Regions from separate parts of the Paenibacillus pedocola genome, predicted to be linked through region 4. Evidence: riboswitches for the same ligand, from Rfam matches in the RefSeq annotation. Region 4 holds a riboswitch; each other region holds the start of a gene.

Region 1 (7,501 bases), 1.9 Mb from region 4:
TTCTGATCGGACTGTTCATGTCCGGCATTTTCTCGATCTCGCTCGTCTTCTCCAGCAAGCTGCTGCCTGGCGCAGAGGAAGCGACGCCGAGCATCATGATTGCCTCCGGCGGCGTCGGGGGCGCGGTGCTCCCGCTTCTGACAGGATGGTCAATGGATCATCTGCAGGTCGCGCAGACCTCCAGCCTCTTAGCTGTTTTTGCGGGAGTACTGTTTGTGCTAAGCTTGGCTGCTTGGAAATTAGGGTAATATAGAACATACCGATATCCTGTGTACAAGGTGGAACCTTCATGACTAAGCTTTTGACCGTGTCTGCCGAACCGGCATTACATACCGCACTGCTGCAGTTTATCTTTCCCTTCTCCATTAAGGACGGGGAGGATAGCTCGCTGGCCGGGCAGCTTCTGCAGGATGGCTTTACACGATTTTTTCTGGATAACAAAGATCTCGAGGATGCTTATTACGGAGAAGGCTACTGCGTTTCCCATGAAAAAATGGAGCGCAGCTACCTGCCGTTCGCAGCCCACGTACTGTTCCCGCGCGAGAAGGATGAGGATTCCTTCCGCCGGTTCTCGAAGGTCAATGACCTGCCCTGCCGGCTGGAAATGCCCCAGCAATCCGTCCATTTCCGGGTGCTGTCGACGGATGTATTCATCTGCCCGTTCCAGCTTGGATTCTTAACCGTGCGGGTCCGCATTGAAGAAGAGACGCTGCCGTTCAGCACGGCGCTGGAATTCGCCGACCGGTTCCGCACACTGGAGGATTCCTCCTTTCAGGACAAACAAACTTATATTCACTGTGAAAGCAGATCCTTCGAGCAGGTAGAGGATTTTGTGTTCAAGAATCTGACGCCCGGACTGGAGCCGTTTCTGGATCAAACGGAAATCGATGGCGCTTATTTCGAAACCTTGCCTTTTTTTGTCGATGAGCGGATGCTGGTTCAAGCCTTTTACGGCTTCAGCCGCCAGGACAGCCAGGATGAGCTCAGTGTGGAGATACGCTACCGTGCATCCCAGCTGGACGGGCTGGATCTGAGCGGCAATCCTTACATTAGCGCCAGCGATCCGGAGTATATCGAGAACTATGTCCGGGAACATTCGTATAACCGCTGGGGCCCGGACACCTACTACATGACCAATGAACAGACCTTCTGCTGCCTAAGCAGGGCGGAGCCTGAGATTGCTACCCAGCTCATCAACCAGATGTACGGCCAATATTATTACGGGCTGTTGCTGAGCATTTTTCATAAAATCGTTCTGCTCAAGCTGGCTAACCTGCACTCCCGTCTGCGTATCAACCACGATTATGATGAAATTGAGAATCTGATCTTTCTGATCAACAAATTTTCGGCCAAATTCTATTTCCTGGAGCTGATTTCGCAGTCGCAGGGCCGGGAGATTTTCTTCCAGCTGCGCAAGGTCTACGGCAATGACGCATTGTTCGAGGAAGTGAAGATGACCTTAAATGATCTGTTCCAATACCAGGATAAATTCCAGGCCAAACGCCGGGATACGCTGCTGATGATCCTTACTGTATTCACGGTCGTAAGCGGCATCTACGGGATGAATCAGGTGATCGAGGATTTAAAGGGCCGGATCGACTGGGGCAAAATGCTGGGTTACTCCCCCTTTGAATATTTGGCGCTGTTCGTCACTTTTACAGGGATTGCCGTCAGCATCTTCCTGACCCTTAGAGAGCTGTGGAACGGGTTCCGCAGCCGCCGCAGGAAGCGGTTCTTTTCCAAGGATTGAAGGGAACGCTACTGGACAACCCCGGGGCAGGCCGCTATAATACAGCGTAGAACAAGCAATACCCGCAAACTTCATAGAATCAGGGGTGCTGGAATTGGCCGGCTGAGATTGTATCCCGCAAGATACTGACCCTTACACCTGATCTGGATAATGCCAGCGTAGGAATCTTAAATGCTTCCCGGTCCCCTGCGGCCGGAGCCTGCAACCTTGCGCAAATACCTGGCGTCCCGATCTTCGGGGCGCTTTTTTTGGCATATCAGAATGGATTTTTTCAGAAACTGGAAGACTAGGGATTGCTGGAAGGAGTCGAGAAGAACAATGGGAGTCAAAAAAAGCTTAATGCTCTGCCTTACCTGCATCCTGAGTCTGTCCATTGCCGGATGCGGCAGCAACAATGGTAACAATGGGGGGAACGCTGCAAGTACTGCGGCATCGCCTGAAGCAACTGCGGGGGCGGCAACCGATGCACCGAAGGAGCTGACCAAAATCAAGGTCGCCCTCGACTGGACGCCGAACACGAACCACACCGGCCTGTATGCGGCCAAGGAGCTGGGCTATTATGAGGAAGAGGGGCTCGATGTGGAGATCGTGCAGCCCGGCGCAGCCGGTGCCGATACCATGGTGACCTCGGGTGAAGCCGCTTTTGGCATCAGCGCCCAGGAAGCCCTGACACTGGCCCGTCTGCAGAATGTTCCGATCGTATCTATTGCCGCAATCATTCAGCATAATACATCAGGTTTCGCAGCACCGAAGGACCGTAAGATTACTTCGCCGAAGGATTTCGAAGGGAAAACCTACGGAGGCTGGGGTTCACCTGCTGAAGAAGCTGCGATGAAGGCGATCATGGATCCCGAAGGCGGCGATGTAAAGAAGGTCAAGCTGGTGAATATCGGGGAAGCCGATTATTTCACCGCCGTGAAACGCGATATTGATTTCGCCTGGATCTTCTATGCCTGGACCGGTATTGAAGCCGAGCTGCGCGGAGAGCCGCTGGATATGCTGTACCTCAAGGATTATGCGCCTCAGCTTGATTACTACACGCCGGTGCTGACCACAAGTGAGAAGGAAATCGCCGAGCAGCCTGAACTGGTGAAGGCTTTCCTCAAGGCGACGTCGAAAGGTTACCAATACGCCATCGATAAGCCGGAAGAAGCGGCAGCCATCCTGACCAAAGCTGTACCGGATCTGGATCCGAAGCTTGTCCTGGCCAGCCAGAAATGGCTCAGCCCGAAATATAAGGATGACGCTGCCCGCTGGGGTGAGCAGAAGGCCGAGGTCTGGCAGAACTATGCCGACTGGATGTACGGCCTGAAGCTGCTGGATCAGCAGCTGGATGTAGACAGCACGTTTACCAATGAATTTTTGCCGGAGAATTAATTGGATATTCCAATACACTGAGAGGGTTGATTATTGTGGCAAACACACTGCTTAGCATTCAGGTTATTCCAAAAACGCCAAATGGCGAGGATTCCATTCCTTACGTGGACAGAGCGATCGAAGTTATTCAAAAGTCCGGCGTGAAGCATCAGGTGAACGCGCTGGATACTACGATGGAAGGCGAGATCACTGAGCTCCTGGAAGTTGTCCGCCAAATGCATGAAGCGCTTGTTGAAGCCGGAAGCCCCAGCATCATTTCACAGATCAAAATCGCCCATAACCCGAATGGCATCAGCATGGATAAGCTGACGGAGAAATACCGGTGAGATCGTACTTCAGACAGATTTGGCCGCCCTTAGTGGCGGTCGTCTTGTTTTTGGGGATCTGGCAGATGGCCGTATCTATATTTCAGGTCGAAGCCTATTTCCTGCCGGGCCCGGACGCGATATTCCGCGCTTCCGCGGATAATGCTGCCAGCATCTGGTCGCACACCGCAGCAACCCTGCGGCTTACCCTGATCGGCTTCCCGATCGGTACTGGCGTCGGCCTGATCGTAGCCTTGCTGCTGCATCTTCTGCCTTGGCTGAAGCGTGCCCTCTATCCGCTGCTGATCCTCAGCCAGAATGTGCCTTCGATTGCCCTGGCACCGCTGCTGGTAATCTGGTTCGGCTTCGGACTGCTGCCGAAGATTGTGTTAATCACACTCGTCTGCTTCTTCCCGGTTGCAGTCGCCGCTATGGGCGGCCTGGCGCAGAGCGACCGGACAATGATGAACTATATGAAGATGGCCGGGGCAAGTAAGTGGCAGATCTTCACCAAGCTGGAGCTGCCCGGCTCCCTGCCTGCCTTGTTTTCAGGCGTCAAAATCTCCGCCACCTACGCCGTAATGGGCGCAGTCGTCGCCGAGTGGATCGGCGCGGACAAGGGACTTGGTTACTACATGCTGCTCCAGAAGTCAGCCTATCATACGGACAATGTGTTTGTTGCTATTGCTATTATTGTACTGTTAAGTCTTGTATTGTTCGCTATCATCGCCCTGCTGGAGAAATGGCTCGTGCGCTGGAAGCCGCGTAAGACCCCCTGAATAAAGGGATCGCTCATTCAGCACACCGCCAGCTTGGGACTTACCACTAGCTTCCAATTATCCGGAATTGAAGTGGATTAGTAGGATTTTGTCCATCTAAGTTCCTTAAGGTCGCGTGGGGACGAACCTTAGTGGGATTTCCTCCTGTTAATTCGCTCCGTATGGGTCCAAATCGGTATTTTCCGGGGATTTAGCTGGAGGTTTTCCGCCTATTTCAAAATGTTATAAGAAACCGAGGTAATTAGCAGGAGAATTTCCCATTAGTTTAAAGCCGAAAGCTACTTACGGTACATAGTAATAAAACCCGCCGCAGTCCATAAGCACAGCCTGTACACTACAGAATTTACCCGGAAAGGAGGCATACCACATGTCTCACCGAATAGATGCCGGAATAACAAAGGCAGGGGCCGCAAGTCCCTCGGATCCCGCAAGTCCGGCAGACCGCACTGCCGTCCAGAAGCTGCCGCCCGCCCTTGAGGTCAGCGGCATCTCCAAGACGTTCACCCGGGGCCGCAGCAGGACCCGGGTGCTGGACAATGTGTCCCTGACGGTGGAGCCGCAGGAATTCGTCTCCATCCTTGGACCATCCGGCTGCGGCAAAAGCACCCTGTTCCACATTATCGGCGGTCTTGAGTCGCCGGATGCCGGAACCGTCAGCATGAACGGCCGCAGCGTGACTGGACAGCGCGGCGAGATCAGCTACATGCCGCAGCAGCCCGCACTGTTCCCTTGGCGCAGCACCCTGGACAACGTCCTGCTCGCCGGGGAACTGAAGGGCGAGCCGCAGGCTGCAGCGCGGGACAACGCCCGCCGCTGGCTGGCCAAGGTTGGCCTCAGCGGCTTCGAGAAGGCCTACCCGCACATGCTGTCAGGCGGCATGCAGCAGCGGGCCGCCTTCCTGCGGGCGCTGCTCGCACCGCAGGAGCTGATGCTGCTCGACGAGCCGTTCAGCGCACTGGATGCGCTGACGCGCAGCGACATGCAGCGCTGGCTGCTGGAGCTGTGGGAGGAGAACCGCCGCTCTGTGCTGTTCATCACCCACAACATCGAAGAAGCACTGCTGCTCTCCAGCCGCATCTACGTGTTCTCCGGGCGTCCCGGCTCGGTACTGCATACCGTGGATATCCCCTTTCCGCGGCCGCGGCGCGAGGAGATTACCGATTCACCGGAATTCCTGCAGCTGAAGCGCCAGCTGGCGCAGTGGATGCGGGAGGAGCAGGCAAAGGACAGGTAGTAGTCCGGCTGCACACAGCCTGCATGATCATCCCGCCGCAATAGCCCTTATGCACAAAAGCACTGCCGTCCAATTTAACCTGACGGCAGTGCTTTTTTATGTAAATCAATCTGTCCCTGGAATGGCCAAATAACTATTAGATCCAGCCCTTCTCCTCCGCCAGCCTCACCGCTTCGATCCGGCTTTTGACCTCCAGCTTGCTGAGAATCTCCGAGATGTAGTTGCGCACAGTGCCATAGGAAAGATGCAGCCCGCTGGCAATGTCGCCCGCAGACTGGCCTTTGCCCGCGAGCTTCAGAATTTCGCGTTCCCGCTCCGACAGCGGGTTCTCCTCCCGCAGGCTGCCGAAGACCAGCTCAGGTGAAACTTCGCGATGCCCCTGCATAACCCGGCGGATCGCGTCAGCCAGCTTGTCTACCGGCTCATCCTTCAGCAGATACCCCTGAATCCCGGCCTTCACGCCCCGCTCGAAATACCCCGGCCGCGCAAAGGTGGTCAAAATAATAATTTTGGTGGGAATTCCTCTTTCCCGCAGAAGCTCCGCTACCTCAAGTCCGCTCATTAGCGGCATTTCAATATCCATGAGACAGACTTCGGGCTGGATTTTTTCGATTAAGGCAAGCGCCTCAGCGCCGTCGCCAGCCTCGCCCGCAACTTCAATATCATCCTCCAGCTCCAAGAGCGAGGCCATTGCGCCGCGAAGGAGGCGCTGATCCTCGGCAATAACGATCCGTATCATGCAGTTACCCCTTCCTTTCCTTCTTTCACGATTCTCGGGATTACCACGGACAACGAGGTACCTCTGGTGCCGCCTGGGCTAAGCGTCAAAGAACCGTCAATCAGCGACAGCCGCTCTGCCATCCCTTTTAGTCCGTTGCCCGCGAGGTAGGCTCCGCCAGCTTCACCGGTCTGACGCAGGCCGATCCCATTGTCTTCAATGGTAATCCTTACGTTGCCTTCTGTAATTCCAATAATGATCCTGCACCGGTCGGCTCCGCTGTGTTTCACAATATTCGTCACCGCTTCCTTGATACAGAGGCTCAGAATATTCTGCGTCAGGTCAGATATCCCCTCCAGTGATACATCGCCTTCTACTTCAAGAGCAATTTCTGCCGAACGCAGCATCTCCCCGGCTTCCGCCAGCTCTTCCGCTACAGATACGGCACGCATCTCAGACACCAGCTCCCGCACCTGGCGCAGCGCGGCGCGGGAGGTACGCTGAATTTCCCGCGCCTCCGCCTGCGCACGTTCAGGGTCCTTCGCAGCCAGCTTTTCGACGAGCTGGCTCTTCAGCGTAATCAGTGACAGGGTATGGCCCATCGTATCATGCAGATCACGGGCAATCCGCATCCGTTCCTCGCGTTTTACCATTTCCTTGATCACCTCGTTCGCCTGGTCCAGCTTTCGTTCCAGCAGCCGGTTGCTGGTCAGAGAACGGGCGCCGAAGGGAAAGACCAGCATAATCAGCAGAAACGGGAACAGAAACACCAGACTGCTCAGCTCCATGCTCCGCATAGAGAGGAGCAGCGGTAACAGAACAGACAGGGCGAACACGGTGTAGGCACGCCTGAATAATGTCTTATCTGTATACCAGCCGATAAAGTTCGCGGCATAAAAGCCGAGATAAAAATTATAAGGGGTGTAGAATACGCTCAGCACGACGACGAGCAACAATTGAAGCCCCAGCCATAGATGAAAGGCTCTCCCGCTGCCTGCCCAGTACAACTGGCGGTAAGTAACGGCGAAGAGGACCAGCATGAGAACCCCGAGCAGCAGCTTCACTCCGTGCTCCGTCTGCAGGTTAAACGCCGGCATCAGCAGATAGAGCAGCCATACATACGGGAAAAAACCGAATCGTTGGGGAAACATATGAAACTGTTTTCGTGCCATCGTGGATTACACCGCTTCCTGTTTTTTTCGGATATATCCAGATAGTAGCATAAACATTGCCAGATAGCCGAGCAAAATCAGCACCCCGCTCCACTGCGGATGGCCTCCCTGCACCACTCTCCACGCCCCGTCCCCGTAGTTGTAGGAGGGCAGCCATCTGCCGATC
Region 2 (7,501 bases), 2.1 Mb from region 4:
ATTTTGGACTCTCCGGTAATAATGGTACCGTCAGCCATTTCAGCGTGCAGCACAACGGCATCACCCGCAGCGGGCAGTACCCGTCCGCGGACGGCGAATACCCGGCTAAGCTCACGGACAGCGGTGACAAAATCACCGGAGATGTCCGTAAGCGCCGCCAGAATCAGATTGCCGAGGCTATGCCCGGCCAGTCCTTCTCCGGTGCTGAAGCGGTATTTCATAATCTGTTCCATCAGCGGCTCTACATCGGCCATTGCTGTCAGGACGTTGCGGATATCACCTGGAGGCGGCATTTGCAGCTCGCTCCGCAGAATCCCGGAGCTGCCTCCGTCATCTGCCACAGTCACTATTGCTGTGATATCGAGCGGCTTTTCCTTCAACCCGCGAAGCATGACAGATAGTCCCGTACCTCCGCCCATAACGACGATACGCGGACGTTTGTCTTGTTCTTCAGCCACAATTGACCCCTTCTCTCGTTAATGCCGATCACGCTCGGAATCCCGATGGCTGACCGCTACCGTCTCCGTCTCACTGACTCCCAGCATCTTGCCCAGGTACTCTGCAATGGCTACCGAGCGGTGTTTGCCACCCGTGCACCCGATGCCGATAATAATCTGGGATTTGCCTTCCTTACGGTACTGGGGAATCAGGAAATGAAGCATATCCAGCAGCTTGGTCAGAAAAACTTGCGTTTCAGGCCATTTCATTACATATTCGTAAACATCGCTGTCTTGGCCAGTCTTGGGCCGCAGTTGATCCACATAATGCGGATTAGGCAAAAAGCGAACATCAAACACGAGGTCTGCATCAATCGGAATACCATACTTGAATCCGAACGAAGTAATGTTAACGGAGAGTGTACTTTTTCCAAGATGAGAAAATCTTGAAACGATCTTCTCCTTAAGCTGTACAGGCTTCATACTGCTTGTGTCCAGACAGAGAGTAGCCGAATTCTTCAGCTCCTCCAGCATTTGGCGCTCCAGGCGGATGCCGTCAAGCGGCATGCCCTTCGGAGCGAGCGGATGATGCCGCCGGCTTTCCTTGTAGCGCTGCACCAGCACGGAATCCGTGGCGTCCAGGAACAGAATTTCGCAGCCGATCGTTGACTCGTTCTTGATATAGGTTAGCGATTCTGATAAAGCTGTAAAAAACTCCCGCCCACGCAAATCAATTACAAGCGCTACCTTGGCGATCTTCCCCTTCGACTGCTCAATCAGCTCGGCGAACTTCGGAATCAGCACCGGCGGCAGATTATCGACACAGAAGAACCCCAGGTCCTCCAGACTTTGTACAGCAATGGTTTTGCCTGCACCCGACATGCCCGTAATAATGATCAGGGTGGCACCAGCCGCTCCGGATTGCTCCAATTCGGTCATGAAAGCGTCCCCTCCCTAAGAATAGTATATGAATAATTCCAGTCTATTAAGAACGCAGCAGCAGACCCGCCGCACCAATAATACCCGCATCGTTTCCAAGCTCGGCCGGCACAATGGTAACGCCTTTTTGCAGCGGCTCAGGAGCCAGCTTGGCGAACACACGGCGGACCTCATCAAACAGAATGTCGCCAGCCTTGGATACCCCGCCGCCAACGATAAACACTTCCGGATTAAGCACAGCCGCTACTGCAGCCATCGATTTACCCAGGTAGAATGCTGCACGGTTAACGATACGCAGAGCGACTTCGTCGCCGGCCTTGGCAGCATCAAATACTTCCTTCGCAGCAATCTTCTCCACCATGGAGAGCGAGGTGCGGTCTCCGCGGGCTACAGCATCATTAGCCATGCGGATAATGCCGGTAGCAGAGGATACAGTTTCCAGGCAGCCCATGTTGCCGCAGCCGCACTGAATGGCTTCCAGATCAGGCACAACGGAAATGTGGCCAAGCTCTCCGGCCAGACCGGCGAAGCCCTGGTATACCTTGCCGTTAATAATGATCCCGCCGCCGACACCGGTTCCCAGCGTATAGCAGACACAATTCTCGATGCCGCGTCCTGCGCCGCTCCAGGCCTCGCCCAGTGCAGCCACATTGGCGTCATTGTCTATTTTGACAGGCTTGTTAAGGCGTCCTTCCAGAATAGAACGGATCGGCACATCTCTAAATCCTATGTTAGGCGCAAGAATGATGATTCCTTCACGAATATTCGTAAATCCGGCCAGGCCTGCTCCTACACCGGCAAGCTGTTCCCAAGAGTACGGGGATTCCTCTACAATCTGGCGCACATACTTCTCGATATTATCGATAACGGCATCGACGCCATCTGCAGTCCCCGTAGGTCCCTCAAAAGTGTGAAGCAGGGTTCCCTCGGCATTGCAGATTCCAACTTTAATCGTGGTTCCACCTAAATCCACGCCAACGTAGATAAGTTCAGACATGTAACAAGCCACCTTTTTCTATGCTAAAATAGTTAATCCTACGTACCCACTATAATAGAAGCATACCCTGCGGTCAAGGAATGGTGACACACCCGGGTGTATCATTTTTCCTAAGCACAGAATAAACAAATCCGGACAGGCTTCAAAGAACACTTGCAGCGCCCTCCCCAGTCATATTAACGTTGTATGCGTTACCACCAAAATCTATGACTTGATCGTCCCGGCACGCTCTTAAACCCGAATGAACTCCTCCGGTTAGAAAGCGCACAAAAAGGCGCGATCTGTCTTGCATCGCACCTATTGCACTTCTGTAAAGTTGTGGCCTTATTCCGACAATATCCGTTTCTGGCCTTCCAGCGCGCGGATCGGGGCGATATTCTGGGTAAACTCCAGTGTGCCCATGTAGCGGCCCGCTTCATCGCGGACAGCGAAATAACGGATATAAATAAACTTATCCTTTATAGCAATCCAGAAATCCTCTGCATCCTTGCGTCCCGCCTTGAAGTCCTCCAGCAGCTTCTCCACCACATGTACGCTTTGCGGCGGATGACAGTTCTGAACCGTACGGCCGATAACGGCCTTGGTCCGGGCGAAGATCCGTTCTTTACCATGCGAGAAATAGCGGACAACGTCATTTTCGTCAATGAAGGTTAAATCCACCGGCAGATGGTTAAGCACAGTCTCCAGCTGATGGAGCGACAGCAGTCCTGTTTCAAAGCGGATAAAGCCCTGCGGGCTTTCGCCTGCGGATTCTTCCTGCACAGCGGCTCCTTCCGGTTCAGCAGCACGCTCGGGGATCCACTCCTGCTCCGGTGAGGTCAGGCAGAAGCCGATCTCGTCGCTTTCCCGGGCGATTTTGACCCATTCGTCTTCGGTCAACTTATCGAGCGCCATGGGCAGCAGAATATTCTCTTCCTTAAAGATCATCTCGTTTACTTCCTTGATGATTTCAGCTAACTGGGCACCGATCTCTTCCTTATTCCCGCTGTATTGGCTAAGCGCCGCTTTGGCTGCTTTGATCATGGCCCGGATGCCGTCATCGACTCCCCACATCACCTTGGTCGGACCGTAAATCCCATACTTCTCCAGATAAGGGAACAGCAGATTCTCCTTGCGGCTGTAATGCTTGTCGAGATCCAGCAGCAGGCTGAGATCCTCCAGCAGCTTAAAGATGATCTCTTCGCTGTCATTCTTCAGAAACTTGCCGGCATGCAGCTCCAGACGGAAATTCACCAGCCGCTCAATTTCGCGGTTCTCCAGCTTGAAGGTATGCACCGGATGGCCCGGCTGCTCCTCCGGCTTCGAGGAACGGTGGATCTGTTCGATCGAGCCCTTGAAGATGGCCGTATGCACCGAACACAGCCGCTGCACCTCTGCTACCGGAATGCCCTCCTCTGTCATCAGCGAGTGCTCCATTGCGGAAATCTCCGCCACCGTCACATCGCCCACTGCTTCTGCAAAACGCGCTTTGACTTCCTCTACACTTTTACCGGCATGCAGCTCTTTAATGATCTCCTTGAGCATCGCCTGGCGGCGGGTCTGTTCCGGTACGTCCACTTCACGGTTATTGATCAATTCACTCATTGGTATCGCTCCTTATTATCCGTATTAATTGCTCTATTCAAGAACCTCAAAACCATGGCGTTTAAACGTCTGCCGCACGGTATCCGGGTCCATTTTCCGAAGCTTAATTCCCTTCGACAGGGTCATGAACCGGCCTGCTGTCTGCAGCATCCCCGGCTTCGCAATATCCTGAAACCCCAGCTCCACCATAATGCCGGTAACCTCAGGGTGTCGGCTTACCAGCTCGAATATGGATTCATCCATTCTCAGCACTTTGTTCATGTGCACCATTCCTTTTTAATGAGAATCCTTCTCAACAACAGCTTAGCATAGGCCCTTAGAACGAATAGTGATTGCAATCACTAAGTTTTAAAAAGAAGCGGCTACGCCTCCGGACCCGATGACCAGATAAAAAAAGCCGTCTCCCACAGCCTTTACAGCCCGGGAGACAGCCTAGTATTTCACCTGTTAGGTGAGCTGGTTCATTGATTCTTGAATGCCGTGGGAAATCCGCATGCTGCAGAAGTTCGGACCGCACATCGAACAGAAATGCGCCGTCTTGGCTCCTTCTGCCGGAAGGGTCGCATCGTGATACTCCAGCGCCCGCTCCGGATCCAGCGCCAGATGGAACTGGTCGCGCCAGCGGAATTCAAACCGTGCTTTGGACAGCGCATTGTCACGGTCCTGGGCACCCGGATGACCTTTGGCCAGATCGGCAGCATGGGCAGCGATTTTGTAGGTAATCACGCCTTCGCGCACATCATTTTTATCTGGGAGCCCCAGATGCTCTTTGGGAGTCACATAACAGAGCATCGCCGTTCCGAACCAGCCGATCATTGCTGCACCAATTGCTGAGGTGATATGGTCATAACCAGGAGCAATATCCGTGGTTAACGGGCCCAGTGTATAAAAAGGGGCTTCCCGGCAGATGTCCAGCTGTTTATCCATGTTCTCCTTGATTTTATGCATCGGCACATGACCGGGACCCTCTACCATAACCTGAACATCATGCTTCCAGGCGATTTCCGTAAGCTCTCCCAGTGTTTCCAGCTCAGCGAACTGGGCTTCGTCATTGGCATCGGCAATGGAGCCCGGCCGCAGTCCGTCGCCCAGGGAAATGGCTATGTCGTAGGTCTTCATAATTTCGCAAATGTCCTCAAAATGCGTATATAAGAAGCTCTCCTGATGATGGGCAAGGCACCATGCAGCCATAATGGAGCCGCCCCGGGAGACAATACCGGTCATTCGTCCGGCCGTAAGCGGAATATAGCGCAGCAGAACACCCGCATGAATGGTAAAGTAGTCCACACCTTGCTCCGCTTGTTCAATGAGAGTGTCACGGTAAATCTCCCAGGTCAAGCTCTCAGCTTTGCCGTTTACCTTTTCAAGTGCCTGGTAAATCGGAACGGTGCCGATCGGTACCGGAGAATTGCGGATAATCCATTCGCGGGTGGCATGAATTTTTTTACCGGTGGAGAGATCCATTATGGTGTCTGCCCCCCAGCGGGTGGCCCATCTCATTTTCTCCACTTCCTCTTCGATGGAGGAGGAAACTGCGGAATTACCGATATTGGCGTTAATCTTCACCAGGAAATTACGGCCGATTATCATGGGCTCACTTTCCGGGTGGTTGAGATTAGCAGGTATGATTGCACGTCCGGAAGCTACCTCATCCCTCACAAATTCAGGATTCATGTTCTCGCGGATCGCAATATATTCCATCTCCGGGGTAATGATTCCCTTCCGCGCATAATGCAGCTGGGTCACATTGGTACCTGGACGCGCTCTTAAAGGCCGCCGCTGTAATCCCGGAAAGCTCTCTGTCACGCAGGCGGCTGTTTTCCCGTTTTCCTCCTCCTGCGGGGCTGCTCCCTCGTACTCCTCCGAATCCCCTCGTTCTGCAATCCAGGATAAACGGTGAGGCGGCAGCCCTTTTCGTATATCCGTTTGTTCAACTTTATCGGTATATAACCCGCTCGTGTCGTATACACGCACCGGCGCATTGATTTCTTCGCCTGCGCTTCCCCTGGTAGGGGTAAGACTAATCTCACGCATCGGGACTTGGATGTCCGGGCGTGAACCCTCTACATAGATTTTACGGCTTCCCGGAAATCCCGAGAGATTTACGTTTTCCTGCTTCACTGTTCCTGGCATTTTTTCTCCTCCTCAGATTGTTGGGTGAACAACATGGTCTTTGAATAAGAATATGCAGCAAAAAAGCCGCTCCACCTGGAGCGGCTTTATCTGGGAACAGCCAAAGAAGGCTATACGAAATAAAAGTCCGGCTCCACTTTCCTACGCTGGTATGATCCAGATCAGGTTCAAGGGTCCGGAAATTCACTTTTTCCGTCTCAGCCAATTCAGGCTCCCCTAGTGGGCATCTTATTAAATTACATTAAATCTACTCTACCGGGATATGCTCTGTCAACGGCCGGATATAAAGGCGAACCTTCATCCTCATTTATCCAGCGTTTCGCTCCAGTCATGCACCATGGTGCCTTCCAGGAACTTCTCGGCATCCATGGCCGCCATGCACCCGGTTCCGGCTGCCGAGATGGCCTGACGGTACCGGGTATCCTGCACGTCTCCGCAAGCAAAGACGCCGGGAATGTTCGTTTCGGTCGTGCCCGGGTTCACCACAATGTACCCGTTAGCATCGGTCGTAATCTGTCCGCCCAGGAAGGCCGTGTTCGGTGTGTGCCCGATGGCAACGAAGACACCGTCCGCTTCCAGCAGTTCTTCCAGACCTGTCTCATTGTTGCGCACAGTCAGCCCTTTGACTCCCGTATCGCTAACGGTCACTTCCAGCGGTGTACGGTTAAGCGCCCAGGCCACCTTGCTGTTCTCACGCGCACGGTCCTGCATAATCTTCGATGCGCGCAGCTCCTCGCGGCGGTGCACCAGGGTTACACTGGAGGCAAAGCGGGTCAGGAAGCTGGCTTCCTCCATTGCGGAGTCCCCGCCGCCAACAACAATAATCTTCTTGCCGCGGAAAAAGAAGCCGTCACAGGTAGCGCATGTGCTGACCCCGCGCCCCACATTCTCCTGCTCGCCGGGGATGCCCAGATATCTGGCGGAAGCACCGGTCGAAATAATGACCGACTCCGCTTCCAGTACACCAAGCCCATCCACGGTTACTTTGAAGGGCCGCTGCGAGAAATCGACGGAATCCACCCAGCCGTTCTTGAACTCTGCCCCGAAACGTTCAGCCTGCTTGCGCATGTTGTCCATCAGATCGGGTCCAAGAATGCCTTCAGGGAAGCCCGGAAAGTTCTCCACTTCTGTCGTCGTTGTCAGTTGTCCTCCCGGCTGCAAGCCTTCAATTACAAGCGGGCTAAGGTTGGCACGTGCCAAATAAATTGCGGCAGTCAGCCCTGCCGGGCCTGTTCCGATTACAATTGTTTTGTACATCACATTGGCCTCCTTACAAGTGGGTGATTATTTACTTCGAAGAAACGGCTGTGGGGGCTTCTAGGAAGCAGCCTGATCCGCGTTTCCGGTGAACAATATAAGGATGCAGAATCGGGCATCATTTATACCTGGTTGCTTATATTACTTGAGGGCG
Region 3 (7,501 bases), 650 kb from region 4:
AACGGCAAATTTAATCCGAAAAGCGAGCTTACCCGCGCTGAAGCAGCTGTAATGCTCTACAATGCACTGGAATACCTGAAATCCAAAACTGAGGCTGCACCGCAGAGCTAAATCTCGACTGCATTATTGTTCCCCTGCGAAGAAACATTGAATTGAATAAATATAGCAAAAAGGCAGTCCCGGGTTTCCTCGTGGACTGCCTTTTGTGTAGTTCTAGGGCTTCTGCAAATCACCGGATAAAGGCTTCGAAGCAGAAGCTCCATTTTGCAGGCCAAATCATCATATTTCCTCGCCGCTAAGCTTGTTCAGAAACTGCAGGGCGCGGGGATTCTTGGTATGCTCCAGCACTTCCTGCGGCGTTCCCTGCTCAAGGATAACTCCGCCATCCATCAATATAATCTCATCTGCCACATCGGCGGCGAATTTCATCTCATGGGTGACGATAACCATCGTCATACCTTCGGCGGCAAGCTGCTTGATCACCTTCAGCACCTCGCCAACCAGCTCGGGATCGAGCGCTGAGGTCGGTTCGTCGAACAGCAGCACCTCCGGTTCCACGGCCATCGCCCGGGCAATCGCCACGCGCTGCTGTTGGCCGCCTGACAGCTGAAACGGATAAGCGTCCGCTTTATCGGCTAGCCCAACCTTGGCCAGCAGCTCAGCTCCCCGTTTTCTGGCTTCCTCCTTGGAGCGTTTCTGAACGGTCACCTGACCCTCCATCACATTGCCGAGGGCCGTCATATGCGGAAACAAGTTGTAGGACTGAAAGACCATTCCTGTCTTCTGGCGAAGCGCCAGCACCGAGCGCTGCGGAATTTTGCCGTCGGACGTAAAGTCGAGCTTAATGTCATCCAGGGAAATGCTCCCACGATCAGGCAGCTCCAGAAGATTGAAGCAGCGCAGCAGCGTGGTTTTGCCGGATCCCGACGGGCCGATAATCACCAGCACCTTACCATGCTCAACGTTGAGATCGACGCCTTGCAGTACCTGCAGCGAACCGAAGGATTTATGCAGATCACGTATTTCAATCATAGGTACATCCCCTTATCTCGCTGAGTAACGGTCCAGCCGTTTCTCCAGGTAATTTTGCAGCGCCGACAGCACGGAGCAGAACAGCAGATAGAAGAGCGCAACTTCGCAGTATAACAGCAGCGGTTCATAGGTTCTTGCTGTAATTTGCTGTGACGTTTTGAACATTTCAACCAACGTGATTGTCGCTGCAAGCGATGTATCTTTTACCAAACTGATGAACGAATTCGCCAAAGGTGGAACTGATACCCGTGCGGCTTGCGGGAGAATAACCCTACGAAGCGCCTGGCTCCGGGTCATCCCGACCGAGAACGCTGCCTCCCATTGCCCTTTATGTATGGAAAGAATGGCGGCACGCACCACCTCTGAGGAGTATGCCCCCACACTGAGCGTAAACCCGATGGTAGCTGCAACAAACGGATCCAGAATAATACCGGCCGCAGGCAGTCCATAAAAAATAATGAACAGTTGGACGAGCAGCGGGGTTCCGCGAATAATCCATACATAGAACCGAGCGATCAGCTTCGGAATTCTCCAGGGCGAAAGACGGATAAGTGCAGTAGCCACGGCAAGCATCAGCCCCAGCACAAAGGAGACTACTGCCAGCGGAATGGTAAAAGCCACCCCTGCTTTAAACAGGGGCAGCAGCGAATCCAGGAAAATCTGTATTTTTCGGTCATCCATAATTCAGACATCCTTCTCAGACCTTCTGGCCGCTACAGCCAGGGTCCATCCATGTTATTTGGAAACGTCAGCACCAAAATATTTCTCGGAAATTTTCAGGTAGGTTCCATCGCTCTGCATGGCAGCCAATGCGTCATTAACAGCCTTCACCAGTTCGTCGTTGCCTTTCAAGAAGGCAGCTGCACTGTGGGAACCCTCGGCGATTTCATCAACCACTTTAATTTTCACATCCGGTTTCTGCTTCTTAAGATCCAAATAAGACAAACCGTCGTTTACTGTGGCATCGATCCGGCCCGAGGTCAAAAGATCAATAGCCTGGTTGAAGCCATCTGTATCCACAATTTCTGCACCGTTCTTGCGGGCGATGTCCGACAGATTACTGGTCAGCGATTGTCCGGCTTTTTTGCCCTTTAAGTCAGCGAAGCTTTTGATATCATTGTTGTTCTCACCCACGATCAACACCGCTTTGGAGACAATATACGGATCGGAGAAATCATATTTCACCTTACGTTCATCTGTAATTGACACTTCGTTAAAGATTACATCGAAACGTTTGGCATCCATACCTGCAAAAATGCCATCCCATTGCGTTTCAAAAAATTCCGGCTCGACACCAAGACGCTTGGAGACCTCTTCTGCGATTTCTACGTCAAAACCTGTAAGTTTGCCGTCTGCATCATGAAAGGTGAACGGTGCATAGGTTCCTTCCGTTCCGATCCGCAGCTTGCCGCTGGCTTTAACAGCTTCCAGGCTGTTCTGAGCGGCAGGTGCTGCCGTTGCAGCAGTACCTTCATTTGCTGCCGCTGATGGCTCGGCTGCCGTATTATTGTTGTTATTGCCACAGGCAGCTACCAGGACCACTGTCAGCAGCAATAGGATCGTTAGACTAAATTTTTTCATTACAAAAATCCCCTCTCGTATCTTTTCTTTGTCTTCTTCTCTCTTTAGCTTCCGAATGTTTATATCGGCAAATTGAATAGTACACCGTCACGTCATGTTCGTCAATCATTTTTTCCGATAATAAACATCGGAATTATGATGTAAGGTAAATTCAAGCAATTCCCCCGAAAAGTGTCGGTAGGTATATCGCTGGTGTTGCAGATACTAAAAATGCAGAATATAGCCGGCGTTATTTATCTTGCCCAGAAACAGGCGAATATTCCACACGGAAATCACGCCCCCCCTAGCAGCACTTGTATGCCATCAGAGAGATTCGCTAATTCCATTCTGGCCAAACTGCTGCGCCGCACTTCCAACAACGGAGAGATTCTGGTATCAGCAGAAGCTGCATGGCTCAACCAAACAGGAAATCTCGCAGGGAATCATTACGCTGTTCGTGACCGGACTGCCGCAGCCCTGAAATCCGCTCCCTTTACAAGATGTGAGTTTATGGTATATTAAGTAGCAATTACGAATTCAATATCGACCTGTTATTTCACTAGGGGAGTCCAACGACTGAGACGGAGATAATGCTCCGGACCCTTGGAACCTGATCTGGATCATACCAGCGGAGGGAAGTGGAGCAGAAATGATCAGCAGTGCCGCAGCATCTAACTGACTGAAACTTTCAGACCCATTTGTCTCCCTTGGAGATGGATGGGTCTTTATTATTATTAAATACTTTTAAGGAGGCTGATCTATTACGGAAATGATTTCTATTCGAAACCTGTCCTATTCGTTTGACACGCCCCTCAAGGCTCCGGTCTTCTCTGGGCTCTCGATGAGCATTCATCAAGGAGAATTCATCTCTGTTGTCGGTGCCAGCGGCTGCGGAAAAAGCACATTATTCAAGATTATCGCCGGATTAATGGAGCCTGCCAGCGGAGAGATCCGTGTCCACGGAGTCCCCTCGCCTACAGCTGCTTTACGCCTCGGGCGGGTCGCCTACATGCCGCAGCAGGATCTTTTGCTTCCCTGGAGAACGGTCCTGGACAACTGTCTGCTGCCCTGGGAACTGAAGAAGGACTGCTCCAAGACCGAGGCTACCGCATTTATCCGCGGCATGCTGGGACGCTTTGGCTTGGCCGATATGGAGATGGCCTATCCGCACGAGCTGTCTGGCGGGATGCGCCAGCGGGCCGCCGTACTGCGCACGCTGGCCGCCGGAAATGAACTGATGCTGCTGGACGAACCCTTCGGAGCGCTGGATGCCATCACCAAACGGGAGCTGCACCGCTGGCTGCTGAACCTGTGGGGTGTGCTTGCAAAGACAGTCTTGTTCATTACACATGATCTTGAAGAAGCTCTGCTGCTCAGCGACAGGATTTATCTGATGAACGGAAGTGGACTGCAGGAGCTGATTGTTGATCTGCCGAGGCCCAGACATTACAGAATGAACTATGAACCGCAATTCGTCGCGCTGCGGGAGGATTTAGAGCGGAGGCTGCATGAAAGCCATGTTTTTTAGGAAGCCATTTCGGGATTACGGGCCTTTTATGCTATTGATGCTGTTGACTTGTGCAGTCTGGGAAACCGTATCGCGTCTTGGACTGGTTCCCTCTTTCATTCTCCCTGCCCCTTCCGCCATCTGGACAGCACTTATAGAACAAAGGCGGTTGCTGTTCGAGCAGCATCTTCCCGCCACGCTGCAGGAGGTATTGATTGGTTTTGCCTTATCCGTAAGCTGTGGCACCCTGCTGGGCGCAGGTATGCACATGTTCAGACCGCTGGAAAAAGCGCTCTATCCGCTGCTGATTATCAGCCAGACGATTCCGCTGATCGCCCTCTCACCCATTTTTATCATGTGGTTCGGCTATACGCTGTGGAGCAAGGTTGCCGTCGTGTTCTTAACCGCCTTTTTTCCAGTAGTCGTGGGTACATATGACGGTCTGCATAAAAGCGGAAAGATTTACCGGGAGCTTCTGCTGACGCTTGGCGCAAACCGCTGGCATATCCTGCGAAAAACGCAAATTCCGCTGGCGCTTCCTTCCTTTTTCTCCGGACTGAAGCTGTCCATCGTCTACTGTGTCATCGGTGCGACCATCGGGGAATGGCTTGGCGGCAGCCGGGGACTCGGCTACTTCAGCCGCCGGATGGCCGGTAATCTGCAAAGCGCCGAAATGTTCGCCGCCGTCTTTCTGCTGTCCGCCCTCGGCGTCGTCCTGTTCCTCGGTGTAGCCGGGCTTGAAAAGTATATTTTGAAGAAAAGAGGCATTCATCGATGATTCCTAACAACAGATCTGCATCCACATGGAAAAGAAAGATCCGATTTGCCCCGCTACTATTACTTCTGTGTCTGAGTCTGAGCACCAGCGGCTGTGGAAACTCTAATAGCTCAACAAGCTCTGCTCCAACTGCGTCTTCCGATGTAAAAAGCGCACAGCCGCATAAGCTGACAATTATGCTCGACTGGTATCCCAATGCGGTCCACTCTTTCTTGTATGCCGCACAGCAGAACGGTTATTTTGCCGAGCAAGGCCTGGATGTGGATATCCAGATGCCAGCAGACAGTAATGACGCGCTGAAGCTGGTCGCCGCAGGCAAAGTCGACCTGGCCCTCAGCTACCAGCCGCAAGTGCTCATGGCCCGCGGGGAGCAGATCCCCGTCAAGTCGGTCGCTGCCATCGTAAGGCATCCGCTGAACCATCTGATGGTTCCGGCGAACAGCGGCATCACAAGCCCTAAAGATCTCGCGGGTAAAATTGCCGGCTACTCCTCCATTCCGCTGTATGAAGCGATGCTGCGGACGATGGTTAAAAGCGACGGCGGCGATCCTGCAGCCGTGAATCTGACCGATGTTGGCTTTGATCTGATTCCGGCCATCTCCACCGGACGTGTTGACGGAATCATCGGCGGCTTCATTAACCATGAACAGCTGATCCTCGAGAAAGAAGGCCATCCTGTCACATCTATCAATCCGACAGATTATGGCGTTCCTGACTACTATGAGCTAGTCCTTGTCGCCAGTGAGCAGGGGCTGCAGAAGTCAGAAGACGATATCAAAAAGTTCATGACAGCGGCCCGCAAGGGGCAGGAATTTGTGATAGAGCAGCCGCAAAAAGCGCTGGAGCTTCTAATCGCCCATGAGGATGCGACTGCACCCCTTGAGAAGGACATCGAAACCAAAAGCCTGGAAATTCTGCTGCCGCTAATGGATGCGGGGGATCAGCCTTTTGGCTACCAAGCTCCTGAATCCTGGGCGAGGGTGCAACAATGGCTAAGTGCGAACGATCTGCTGCCGGCTGAGATTAATAGCCAGGATGCTTTTGTTAATTTGTAGTTTTGTACGAAACAGATTCTATGAAGTATAGCTGACAAAACTTAAGCCTATGCTTCCGATGCCAGTTTTGCCGAAGTCATTCAATGAAGCATTACAAAAAAACTTTTAGGAGGACTAATCATGTCTTTTTTAGCCAAAGTACGTGAACTGAATCCGCTTGTTCATAACATTACGAATATTGTAGTTGCCAATTTCTCGGCAAACGGCCTGCTCGCACTGGGCGCCTCCCCGTTCATGGCCGATGCCCCGGAAGAGGTAGCGGATGTAGCCGCTATGTCGGGGGCCGTAGTGCTGAATATCGGCACACTGAACGAGCAGTTAATCGCCTCGATGGTGCTGGCCGGACAGTCTGCCAACACTCATAATGTCCCGTTGGTGCTTGATCCGGTGGGAGCCGGAGCCACAGCTTACCGCAGCGAGGTCACACAAAGACTGTTGAATGAGATGCAGATTACGGCACTGCGCGGAAATGTCGCCGAAGTAGCCAATGTCGCCGGGGAGATCTGGGCCAGCAAAGGCGTAGATGCCGGAGCAGGCGATGGAGATGTCATTGCTCTTGCCAACAAGGCAGCGCTCAAGCTCGGCTCTGTGGTTATCATTACCGGTAAAGAAGATGTTATTACAGACGGCAGCCGCACCTTCATTGTCAGCAACGGCCACCCGGTCTTAACCAAAGTGACCGGCACCGGCTGCCTGCTGAGCGCTGTCGTCGGTGCCTTTCTCGCTGTCAGTGAAGGCAACGGGCTGGAAGCCGCCGCGGAAGCTATTTCTTTCTATGGCGTAGCCGCAGAGATTGCTGCAGAGCTGACCGCGCACAAAGGTCCGGGAGCCTTCCAGATCGAATTCCTGAACCAGCTGACTATGGTCACACCACAAATCTATAGCGGGAAATCACGGATACGGCTGCTTAACCAATAATCGTCAGCGAAATAAAAGGAGACTCCATAATGACTAGTGTATTTAAGGCCCTTACCATTGCCGGATCGGACAGCGGTGGAGGTGCGGGTATCCAGGCTGATCTCAAGACATTTCAGGAGCTGGGCGTATACGGCATGTCGGCACTTACAGCCGTGACTGCACAGAATACGCTTGGCGTTCAGGCGGTCTATCCGCTGGAACCCGATGCTGTTGCCACCCAGCTGGATTCCATCGGAACCGATCTTCAGCCGGACGCGGTCAAGACAGGCATGCTGTTCAGCAGCGAAATTATCCGGATTGTGGCCGGTAAGATCAGGCAATACGGCTGGAACTCACTGGTGGTTGATCCTGTAATGGTGGCAAAAGGCGGCTCCCCGCTGCTGCTGCAGGAAGCTGTGAAGGCGCTGATTACAGACTTGCTACCGCTTGCCCGAGTCGTGACCCCCAATATTCCCGAAGCGGAAATATTAACAGGAATGACCATTTCGGGACTCCCGGACCGTGAAAGAGCAGCACAGGTTCTTCATGCCATGGGCCCGCAGTATGTGGTCCTCAAAGGCGGCCACGATGACGGAACATCCGGAGTGCTTGATCTGCTCTATGACGGCCAGGAGTTCATATACATGGACGGTCCGCGGATTGCAACCCGGC
Region 4 (7,501 bases):
TTTTCTTTTCTTGTGGGATGCAGTCGGGTATAATTGGAATGTAACATAAATCACAGCGAAAAATGGAGGAGGTAAAGGATGGACCGTTTTTTATTTTTCCTACATATGATCGGGACGCTGGCACTCGGGTTTTATCTGGTGCTCCCTTTTATTCTGAGCGGTGCACAGAAGCTTTCCGCTCCGGCTAAAGAGGGCACGCTCAGTGCAGTTAGCGGCTTCAACCGCTTCGCCCAGTATGGCCTGGTCATTCAGCTGTTAACTGGCGGTTATATGATGTCACAAGGGGATTATACTGTGGCATGGATGGCAGTAGTTGTAGTGCTGCTCCTGGCCATGTTCGCGCTGGGCGGGATCATGAACAAGCCGCTCCGCCTGGCTGCAGCAGGAATCCGTGAGAACCGTGATGTAACTGCCCATACAGGTAAGCTGCGGACGATGAGCCTGCTGCTTATGGTTGTATTGATTCTTATGATTTTCTTCATGGTGTACAGACACATTATTTAAGACCGGAGAATGAGGAATTGCCCTGGCGGCCGCGGCTGCCGGGGCAATTTGTGTTGTCGGGTATATTTTACTCAAGTTCCTCCAGCTCCAGGACATGATACTTCACAAATTCGGCAAAAATCTGCGGCGGCAGCAGGCGGTGGAGCAGATCCTTCGTACACCATCTGTAGTCGGTATGCTCCTCTGACAGCCGGATTACCTGTTCCGCGCTGCGGCATAAATAGGTGATAATTATAACCTGTCTCGCTGGATCAGTTAAGAAGGATGCCGCATACAGCAGATTATCCACATTGACCGTTAAACCAGTCTCCTCCTTAATTTCTCTTACCAGAGCGGCCTCCAGGCCTTCTCCGAACTCTATTTTTCCGCCGGCACACTCCCAGGTGCCCCCGCCTACAGCATCCGCAGACGCACGCTGGACCAGCAGGATTTTCCCTTCGTTGATGATGACACCTTTGACAGCGACGATAATATTGCGGTTATTTTTAGTCATGCAGCGTACCTCCCTTATTAACACCGATCTCATTGAGTCTATTCTTAAGTATATAAAGCTTCCTTGTTAAAAACGACTGTATTTTCGTTTGACCGCCGCTTAACTGTGGTAAGTAACATATCGTAAAGTCATTTTGTATTAAAGACTAGCACAGTGCATAACCTCCCCATCCTGAGCCATCCTAAGATGATGAAATTTACCATCCATGTGTAAAAGCGAAAGGAGAATGGATCATGCCAGATAACAAACAGCCACAAAAAACCCTGCCTCCACAGGAGCAGGACCAACAGCCGGGAATCGAAAGTCAAATGAACCCGCTGCCTGAATTTGAGACATCCGCCTATAAAGCAGCAGGCAAGCTGCTGGGCAAAGCTGCACTTATAACTGGTGGAGACAGCGGAATCGGACGTGCGGTTGCCGTGCATTTTGCCAAGGAGGGTGCGGATGTCGTTATTTCCTATCTGAACGAACACAGCGACGCCGAGGAAACCAAAAGACAGGTGGAACAGGAAGGACGAAAGTGTATCCTGATTGCCGGCGATATCGGCGTAGAAGCCTTCTGCCAGGATCTGATCAACAAGACAGTGGAAGGTCTCGGCAAGCTGGATATCCTGATCAACAATGCCGCCGAGCAGCACCCTCAGGAGAAAATAGAGGACATCACTGCTGAACAGCTGGAGCGGACCTTCCGCACGAATATATTCTCGATGTTCTATCTGACCAAAGCGGCTATGCCGCATCTTAAAAAAGGGTCCACGATCATTAACACGACATCAATTACGGCGTACAGGGGCAACCCGCAGCTGCTGGATTATTCATCCACCAAGGGAGCTATTCTCAGCTTCACCCGCTCACTGTCAATGAATCTGGCGGATAAAGGCATCAGAGTCAATGCTGTGGCTCCGGGCCCGATCTGGACACCGCTGATTCCATCCACCTTTGACGCGAAGAAGGTCAGTGAGTTCGGCGGCACACAGCCGATGAAGCGTCCGGGACAGCCGGAGGAGCTGGCACCAGCCTATGTATATCTGGCTTCCAGTGATTCTTCCTATGTAAGCGGCCAGGTTATTCATGTGAACGGCGGCGAGATTATTAACGGCTGACAGGCTAGCTTTTTGTAGGAATATTATGTTAATATAGACCACGTTAGCAAACAGCATATGAAATTGTCACTAGGGGTGCCGCGAGGCTGAGACGAACTTACGGTTCGGACCCTTTGAACCTGATCTGGTTTATACCAGCGTAGGAAAGTGGAGAATGAATTGACTGCAGCGCAGCGGGTCTAGAAGCCCAGCCCGTATTTCTGTATACATTTATGACTGCCTCCTATTGCGGGGGGCAGTTTTTTGCGTTTGGTGTTATTAAGGGCGAAGGAAGGTGAATAAAGCTGGCTGAAATTCATTTGATTTCGGACGGGAAGCTGGAGGCGGCTCACTTTGTTGCAATCACGGCGGTTGTGCATCCGCTGCTGGACTTTATTCATCTGCGGGAAAAGCAGCGGTCCGCCCGGGAGCTGCTGGACATGACCGGAAAGCTCCTACTGGCGGGGGTACCATCATCCAAGCTGGTCATCAATGACCGGGTGGATGTTGCGCTGGCGGCCTGTGCGGCTGGAGTTCAGCTGGCCTGGCACAGCCTGCCGCTATCTGCCGCACACGCCGCTGCTCCCGCACTGCGGCTGGGAAAGTCAGTGCATTCGGTGCAGGAGGCGGAGGAAGCAGGCAGGCAAGGGGCTGACTTCTGCCTGTTCGGGCATGTATTTCCTTCGGTCTGCAAGCCGGGTCAGCAGGAGCGGGGGCTTGCACAGCTGGCGGATGCTGCGCGGGTGTGCAGTATTCCGCTGATTGCGATCGGCGGGATTACACCGGCCAATACCGGACTAGTCATCCGGCAGGGGGCGGCTGGCATTGCAGTAATGTCCGGCATTTGCAGTGCGAAAGACCCGCTGGCTGCCGCACATGCCTACAGGACAGCTGTTATACAGGCTGAAGGTAAAGGAGGTGAGGGGGCATGAAGCTGATTATTAACGGCAAACCCGGAGAATTTGCGGACGACTGCCGGACTGTGGCTGATCTGCTGAGCCTGCCGCAATGGAACAAACGGCTGGTCATTGTAGAGCTGAACGGTGACATTGTTGGCAAAGACAATTACATAAATACTGCGCTTGGGGAAGGCGACCGGATTGAGCTGGTACATTTCGTCGGCGGGGGCTGAGGACATATTCTCATTTCTTCCGGCAGCAATTGTCCGGTATTCGGTCCTTCATTCAGCAAGTTGTTTTTATTTGATATTTTTCAAACCAGGAGGCGAATCCCATGTCAGATCCTTTTGTACTCGGCGGCATTTCATTAACCAGCCGCTTGTTTATAGGAACCGGTAAATACAGCCGTAATACTCTGATCCCCGAGGTTGTAGCATCGTCAGGCTCAGAGGTAATTACAGTGGCCCTGCGCCGGGTTGATCCGCAGAGCCAAGAGAATATTATGAATTATATTCCTTCCCAGATGACGCTGCTTCCCAATACCTCCGGCGCACGCACAGCAGAAGAGGCCGTCCGCATTGCCAGACTGGCTAGAGCAGGCGGCCTTGGCAACTGGGTGAAAATTGAAGTGATCAGCGACCAGAAGTATCTGCTGCCTGATAATAGCGAAACCATCCGCGCTACAGAAATACTCGCCGCCGAGGGCTTCGTGGTGCTTCCTTATATGAGTCCGGATCTGTCCGCTGCACTGCGGATGAAGGCAGCCGGCGCCGCAGCCATTATGCCGCTGGGGGCTCCCATCGGTTCGAACCGCGGCTTGAAGACCAAAGAACTGCTGCGTATCCTGATTTCTGAGGTGGATCTTCCCATTATTGTAGATGCCGGAATCGGCAGACCCTCAGAAGCGGCAGAAGCGATGGAAATGGGCGCTTCCGCAGTGCTGCTGAATACAGCGATTGCCACCGCCCGCGATCCGCTGCTGATGGCCGAGGCCTTCCGTGAGGCCGTATCGTCCGGCCGGAAGGCTTACCTGGCGGGACTCGGTCCGGTGGAGGAGGCCGCAGTCCATTCATCACCGCTGACGGGATTTTTGAACTGATAGTTACCTAAGTGGAATGGGGGAGGAATATGAGCTTTTATGAAACGGTGCTTCGGCTGGAACAGCTTCCTTACGAAACCTTATGGAAGCAGTACGCAGCGGAGGATGTGAAGCGGGCGCTTCGTAAGGAACGCCTGGATGAACACGATTTGCAAGCCCTTCTGTCACCTGCTGCAGCGTCCTGCCTGGAGGAGATGGCACAGCGTGCACAGCAGCTGACCCGTTCGCATTTCGGGCATGTCATGCAGCTGTTCACACCGATGTACCTCGCTGATTTTTGCGTCAATCACTGCACGTACTGCAGCTTCAGCTCTATTTATGATTTTCCGAGAAAAAAGCTGGGCCCTGAGGAGCTCAGGCAGGAGGCGAGTGTGATAGCAGCTTCCGGCTTCCGCCACCTTCTGGTACTTACCGGAGAGTCGCGCAAAGAGAGCCCGACTGCTTATGTGAAGGACTGTGTGAAGATTCTCCGGGAATATTTCTCTTCCGTCAGCATCGAAGTGAATCCGCTGTCCATAGAGGAATACAGAGACCTTATGGAGGCCGGAGTGGACGGACTAACCCTGTATCAGGAGGTATACCAACAGGAGACGTACCGCAAGCTGCATATCAAGGGACCTAAAAGAGTCTACCGGAACCGCCTTGATGCCCCTGAACGCGGCTGTCAGGCAGGATTCCGGTCCGTCAATATCGGAGCACTGCTCGGGATGTATGACTGGCGTCAGGAAGCTTTTTTCACCGCGATGCATGCACGCTATCTGCAGGATAAGTACCCCGAATGTGAGATCGGGCTGTCCGCCCCGCGGTTTCGCCCCTATCTGGGTGAGTTTAACCCGGATAGCGAGGTAACCGACCGTGCGCTGGTGCAGATCATTCTGGCATATCGCCTGTTCCTGCCCCGCGCCGGGATTACCTTATCCACGCGTGAGCCTGCTTCTCTAAGGGATCATCTGGTCCATCTGGGGATAACCAAGATGTCCGCAGGAGTGTCTACCGAGGTTGGGGGACATACCCAGACGGGGGGCACGCCGCAGTTTGAAATCTCCGACAGCCGGAATGTACAGGAGATCACAGATATGCTTACAGCAAACAGCCTGCAGCCGGTATTTAAAGACTGGGATATCCTTACAGGAGATCCGGCATAGAGCGAAACTATAAGCCCTTGTCCATAATCGGATTAAGGGCTTGTTTCTGTCTCAAAGATTCTGTGAAGCAGCTAAGGAATGTCACAGATTATATTTTGACACTCTTCTTGAAATTATTTTTTTAAGCAGCAATCTCGGGATCATTGATATCAGTTTCATATTCCCCGGAAAAACGACAGGTGTATTCCTATATAAGGCATCAACTGCAGCTTTAGCAACTTGTTCAGGCGGCATTAATGACTTTTTGATATTAGTATTTCTGGCGTTTCTAAAAAAATCCGTATTGGTATCTCCTGGACACAGGCAGCTTACTGTTATGTTTGAATGTCTTAACTCATGCCTTAAGGCTTCTGAAAAAGACAAAACAAAAGCTTTGGTTGCACCATAGACACTGTAGTAGGGCAACGGGTAAAGAGCTGCTATGCTGGCAACATTTAAGATATAACCCTTCTCCAGCTGCTCAAGGTCAGGAATAAAATAATGCGTTATACCCACTAAACTGTTGATGTTGAGTGCTATTATATTTAGTTGATCATCCAGGTTTAAGGTATGGAACTCCCCGAATAAGCCTGCCCCAGCGTTATTTATAATCGCATCAATTGTTATATTGCGTTGTTTACACCACATGTAAATGGATTCAGCAGCATTCTTTTCCGTTAAATCCAAAGATACAATATGCACATGAATCTTATATAAAGTGTTCCACTCCGCAGCCAGCTCCTGCAGCTTTTCTTCACTTCGTGCAGTTAATACCAAGTGATGTCCCCTTTTGGCAAGCTCTCTGGCTATTTCTTTTCCGATTCCGCTGCTTGCTCCTGTAACTAAAGTATATGTCTCGCTATGGTTTGATAAGTTCATCGTTCTCCTCCTATTGTTCTGCTAATCTGGCGCGACAAGCATACAACAAGAACCGGAGGATTACATTTACATATGTAAAGTGCGGAGTTTATTTCTTATTCTGCTTAAAGAAACAGCGGAGATTCCTAAATAGGAAGCAATGTATTTCTGTTTAATCCGCTGCTCGATATCAGGATGAGTCTGGGTCAAATGAATGTACCGCTGAGTTGCGTCCTCCAGTAGAAAACTGCTCTCGCGATTTTCTTTGTAGATGATGGTTTGATCTTGCAGTTCTTTTATAATATTGATCCAGGTTGGATTATGCTGAGACATTTTTTGGAAGGAGGAATATGTTGTGCTCAGCAGTGTGCAATTTTCCAAAGCCTCAATATAGTAGCTGGCCTTCTGATTTACAATTAAGGCGGAATAACCTACTATTGAACCTTCGAAATAGAATTTTTTGGTAAAGTCATCTCCAAGTTTATTTATATAATAACTCCTTAACAGCCCTGAAACAGTAAAGGCTAACCTGCTGGGCTGCTCACCCTCCTTTAGAAAAAAATCATTCTTTTTTAGTTTATGAGGCTTAAAATGGTCAGCTACATCCTTCTTTTCTTGCTCGGTACATTTAATATGAGTCAGCTTTTCCAGATGGTCGAAAATGAAATCGAGATCTTTTATGGTCACGGCAGTACTCCCTTTCCCCGGTTAACCTTTAGCACAATCCTCAGATAAAAAATTCCCTGCTCTGCCCTTTAACGTTCAATTGGCTGTACAGAAGTTCAATCTTCCGCAGACAGCTCATCGAGCGACATCTCAAAGCCCGGAGCCATATGAGCCAGGAAATACTCCATCTCCGGCAGCGCAAGACCGGTCAGCTTTGCAAGTGTCTGTGCCTTGGCGGCGGCGAACTCGCGGTTGCCTGCAGCGGTTTCCCAGACGCACTTCAGGTAGGCGTCGAGCACATCTGCCGCCTTCACGTAGCGGAGCAGTCCGGCATCCTCTGAGCCTGCGGGGCTGTCCTGCGGCTGCAGGAGCGGCGTATAGATGGCGCCAAGCTCCGGCGGGATCATCGCCGTCAGGCGCTCGGCGGCGACCCGCTCCATCTCGCGGAAGCTGGATAAGAGTCGCGGATTGTTGTGCTTGACCGGTGTGGCAATATCGCCGGTAAATACCTCGCTGGCATCGTGGAACAGCGCCATCGTAGCAGCACGGTCAGCGTTCAGCGAACGGCCGAAGTGAACATTGCCGATGGAACAGAGCATATGCGCCAGCAGGGCGACCTGGAACGAATGCTGCGCTACGTTCTCCGGTGCGGTGCTGCGCATGAGGCTCCAGCGCTGAATATACTGGAGGCGGTAGAGATAGGCAGAAAAATGGTAGTTCATTTTTTAAGTAACCCCTTTCATGCAGAGCTGAGTGTGATATGATAATAACTAATT

What was found. A riboswitch is a leader RNA that binds a small molecule or an ion and turns the genes downstream of it on or off. The one in region 4 is predicted to bind thiamine pyrophosphate.
Region 1: it holds a riboswitch for thiamine pyrophosphate, as region 4 does, so the genes downstream of both, QU597_RS02015 (ABC transporter substrate-binding protein) here and QU597_RS09825 (thiamine phosphate synthase) in region 4, are expected to answer to the same signal.
Region 2: it holds a riboswitch for thiamine pyrophosphate, as region 4 does, so the genes downstream of both, thiC (phosphomethylpyrimidine synthase ThiC) here and QU597_RS09825 (thiamine phosphate synthase) in region 4, are expected to answer to the same signal.
Region 3: it holds a riboswitch for thiamine pyrophosphate, as region 4 does, so the genes downstream of both, QU597_RS12755 (ABC transporter ATP-binding protein) here and QU597_RS09825 (thiamine phosphate synthase) in region 4, are expected to answer to the same signal.

Annotation. Positions count from the first base shown of each region.
Region 1 is NZ_CP134223.1:452,436-459,936, reverse strand. It holds gene QU597_RS02025 (MFS transporter) at 1-248, shown strand, start outside; gene QU597_RS02020 (hypothetical protein) at 290-1,750, shown strand; TPP riboswitch at 1,822-1,932, shown strand; gene QU597_RS02015 (ABC transporter substrate-binding protein) at 2,069-3,127, shown strand; gene QU597_RS02010 (thiamine-binding protein) at 3,163-3,453, shown strand; gene QU597_RS02005 (ABC transporter permease) at 3,450-4,211, shown strand; gene QU597_RS02000 (ABC transporter ATP-binding protein) at 4,579-5,445, shown strand; gene QU597_RS01995 (response regulator transcription factor) at 5,582-6,184, opposite strand; gene QU597_RS01990 (sensor histidine kinase) at 6,181-7,335, opposite strand; gene QU597_RS01985 (ABC transporter permease) at 7,342-7,501, opposite strand, start outside.
Region 2 is NZ_CP134223.1:163,105-170,605, reverse strand. It holds gene mgfK (gluconeogenesis morphogenetic factor MgfK) at 1-458, opposite strand, end outside; gene rapZ (RNase adapter RapZ) at 477-1,376, opposite strand; gene QU597_RS00840 (ROK family glucokinase) at 1,423-2,373, opposite strand; gene QU597_RS00835 (DUF438 domain-containing protein) at 2,698-3,957, opposite strand; gene QU597_RS00830 (DUF1858 domain-containing protein) at 3,991-4,218, opposite strand; gene thiC (phosphomethylpyrimidine synthase ThiC) at 4,405-6,090, opposite strand; TPP riboswitch at 6,212-6,318, opposite strand; gene trxB (thioredoxin-disulfide reductase) at 6,394-7,347, opposite strand.
Region 3 is NZ_CP134223.1:2,960,514-2,968,014, reverse strand. It holds gene QU597_RS12780 (S-layer homology domain-containing protein) at 1-111, shown strand, start outside; gene QU597_RS12775 (amino acid ABC transporter ATP-binding protein) at 280-1,032, opposite strand; gene QU597_RS12770 (amino acid ABC transporter permease) at 1,045-1,713, opposite strand; gene QU597_RS12765 (amino acid ABC transporter substrate-binding protein) at 1,768-2,613, opposite strand; gene QU597_RS12760 (hypothetical protein) at 2,911-3,114, shown strand; TPP riboswitch at 3,144-3,246, shown strand; gene QU597_RS12755 (ABC transporter ATP-binding protein) at 3,434-4,120, shown strand; gene QU597_RS12750 (ABC transporter permease) at 4,110-4,877, shown strand; gene QU597_RS12745 (ABC transporter substrate-binding protein) at 4,874-5,932, shown strand; gene thiM (hydroxyethylthiazole kinase) at 6,053-6,850, shown strand; gene thiD (bifunctional hydroxymethylpyrimidine kinase/phosphomethylpyrimidine kinase) at 6,880-7,501, shown strand, end outside.
Region 4 is NZ_CP134223.1:2,312,337-2,319,837, forward strand. It holds gene QU597_RS09810 (hypothetical protein) at 79-504, shown strand; gene QU597_RS09815 (NUDIX hydrolase) at 572-997, opposite strand; gene QU597_RS09820 (SDR family oxidoreductase) at 1,231-2,100, shown strand; TPP riboswitch at 2,162-2,263, shown strand; gene QU597_RS09825 (thiamine phosphate synthase) at 2,400-3,011, shown strand; gene thiS (sulfur carrier protein ThiS) at 3,008-3,211, shown strand; gene QU597_RS09835 (thiazole synthase) at 3,313-4,077, shown strand; gene thiH (2-iminoacetate synthase ThiH) at 4,107-5,222, shown strand; gene QU597_RS09845 (SDR family NAD(P)-dependent oxidoreductase) at 5,304-6,080, opposite strand; gene QU597_RS09850 (Crp/Fnr family transcriptional regulator) at 6,147-6,746, opposite strand; gene yfbR (5'-deoxynucleotidase) at 6,842-7,447, opposite strand.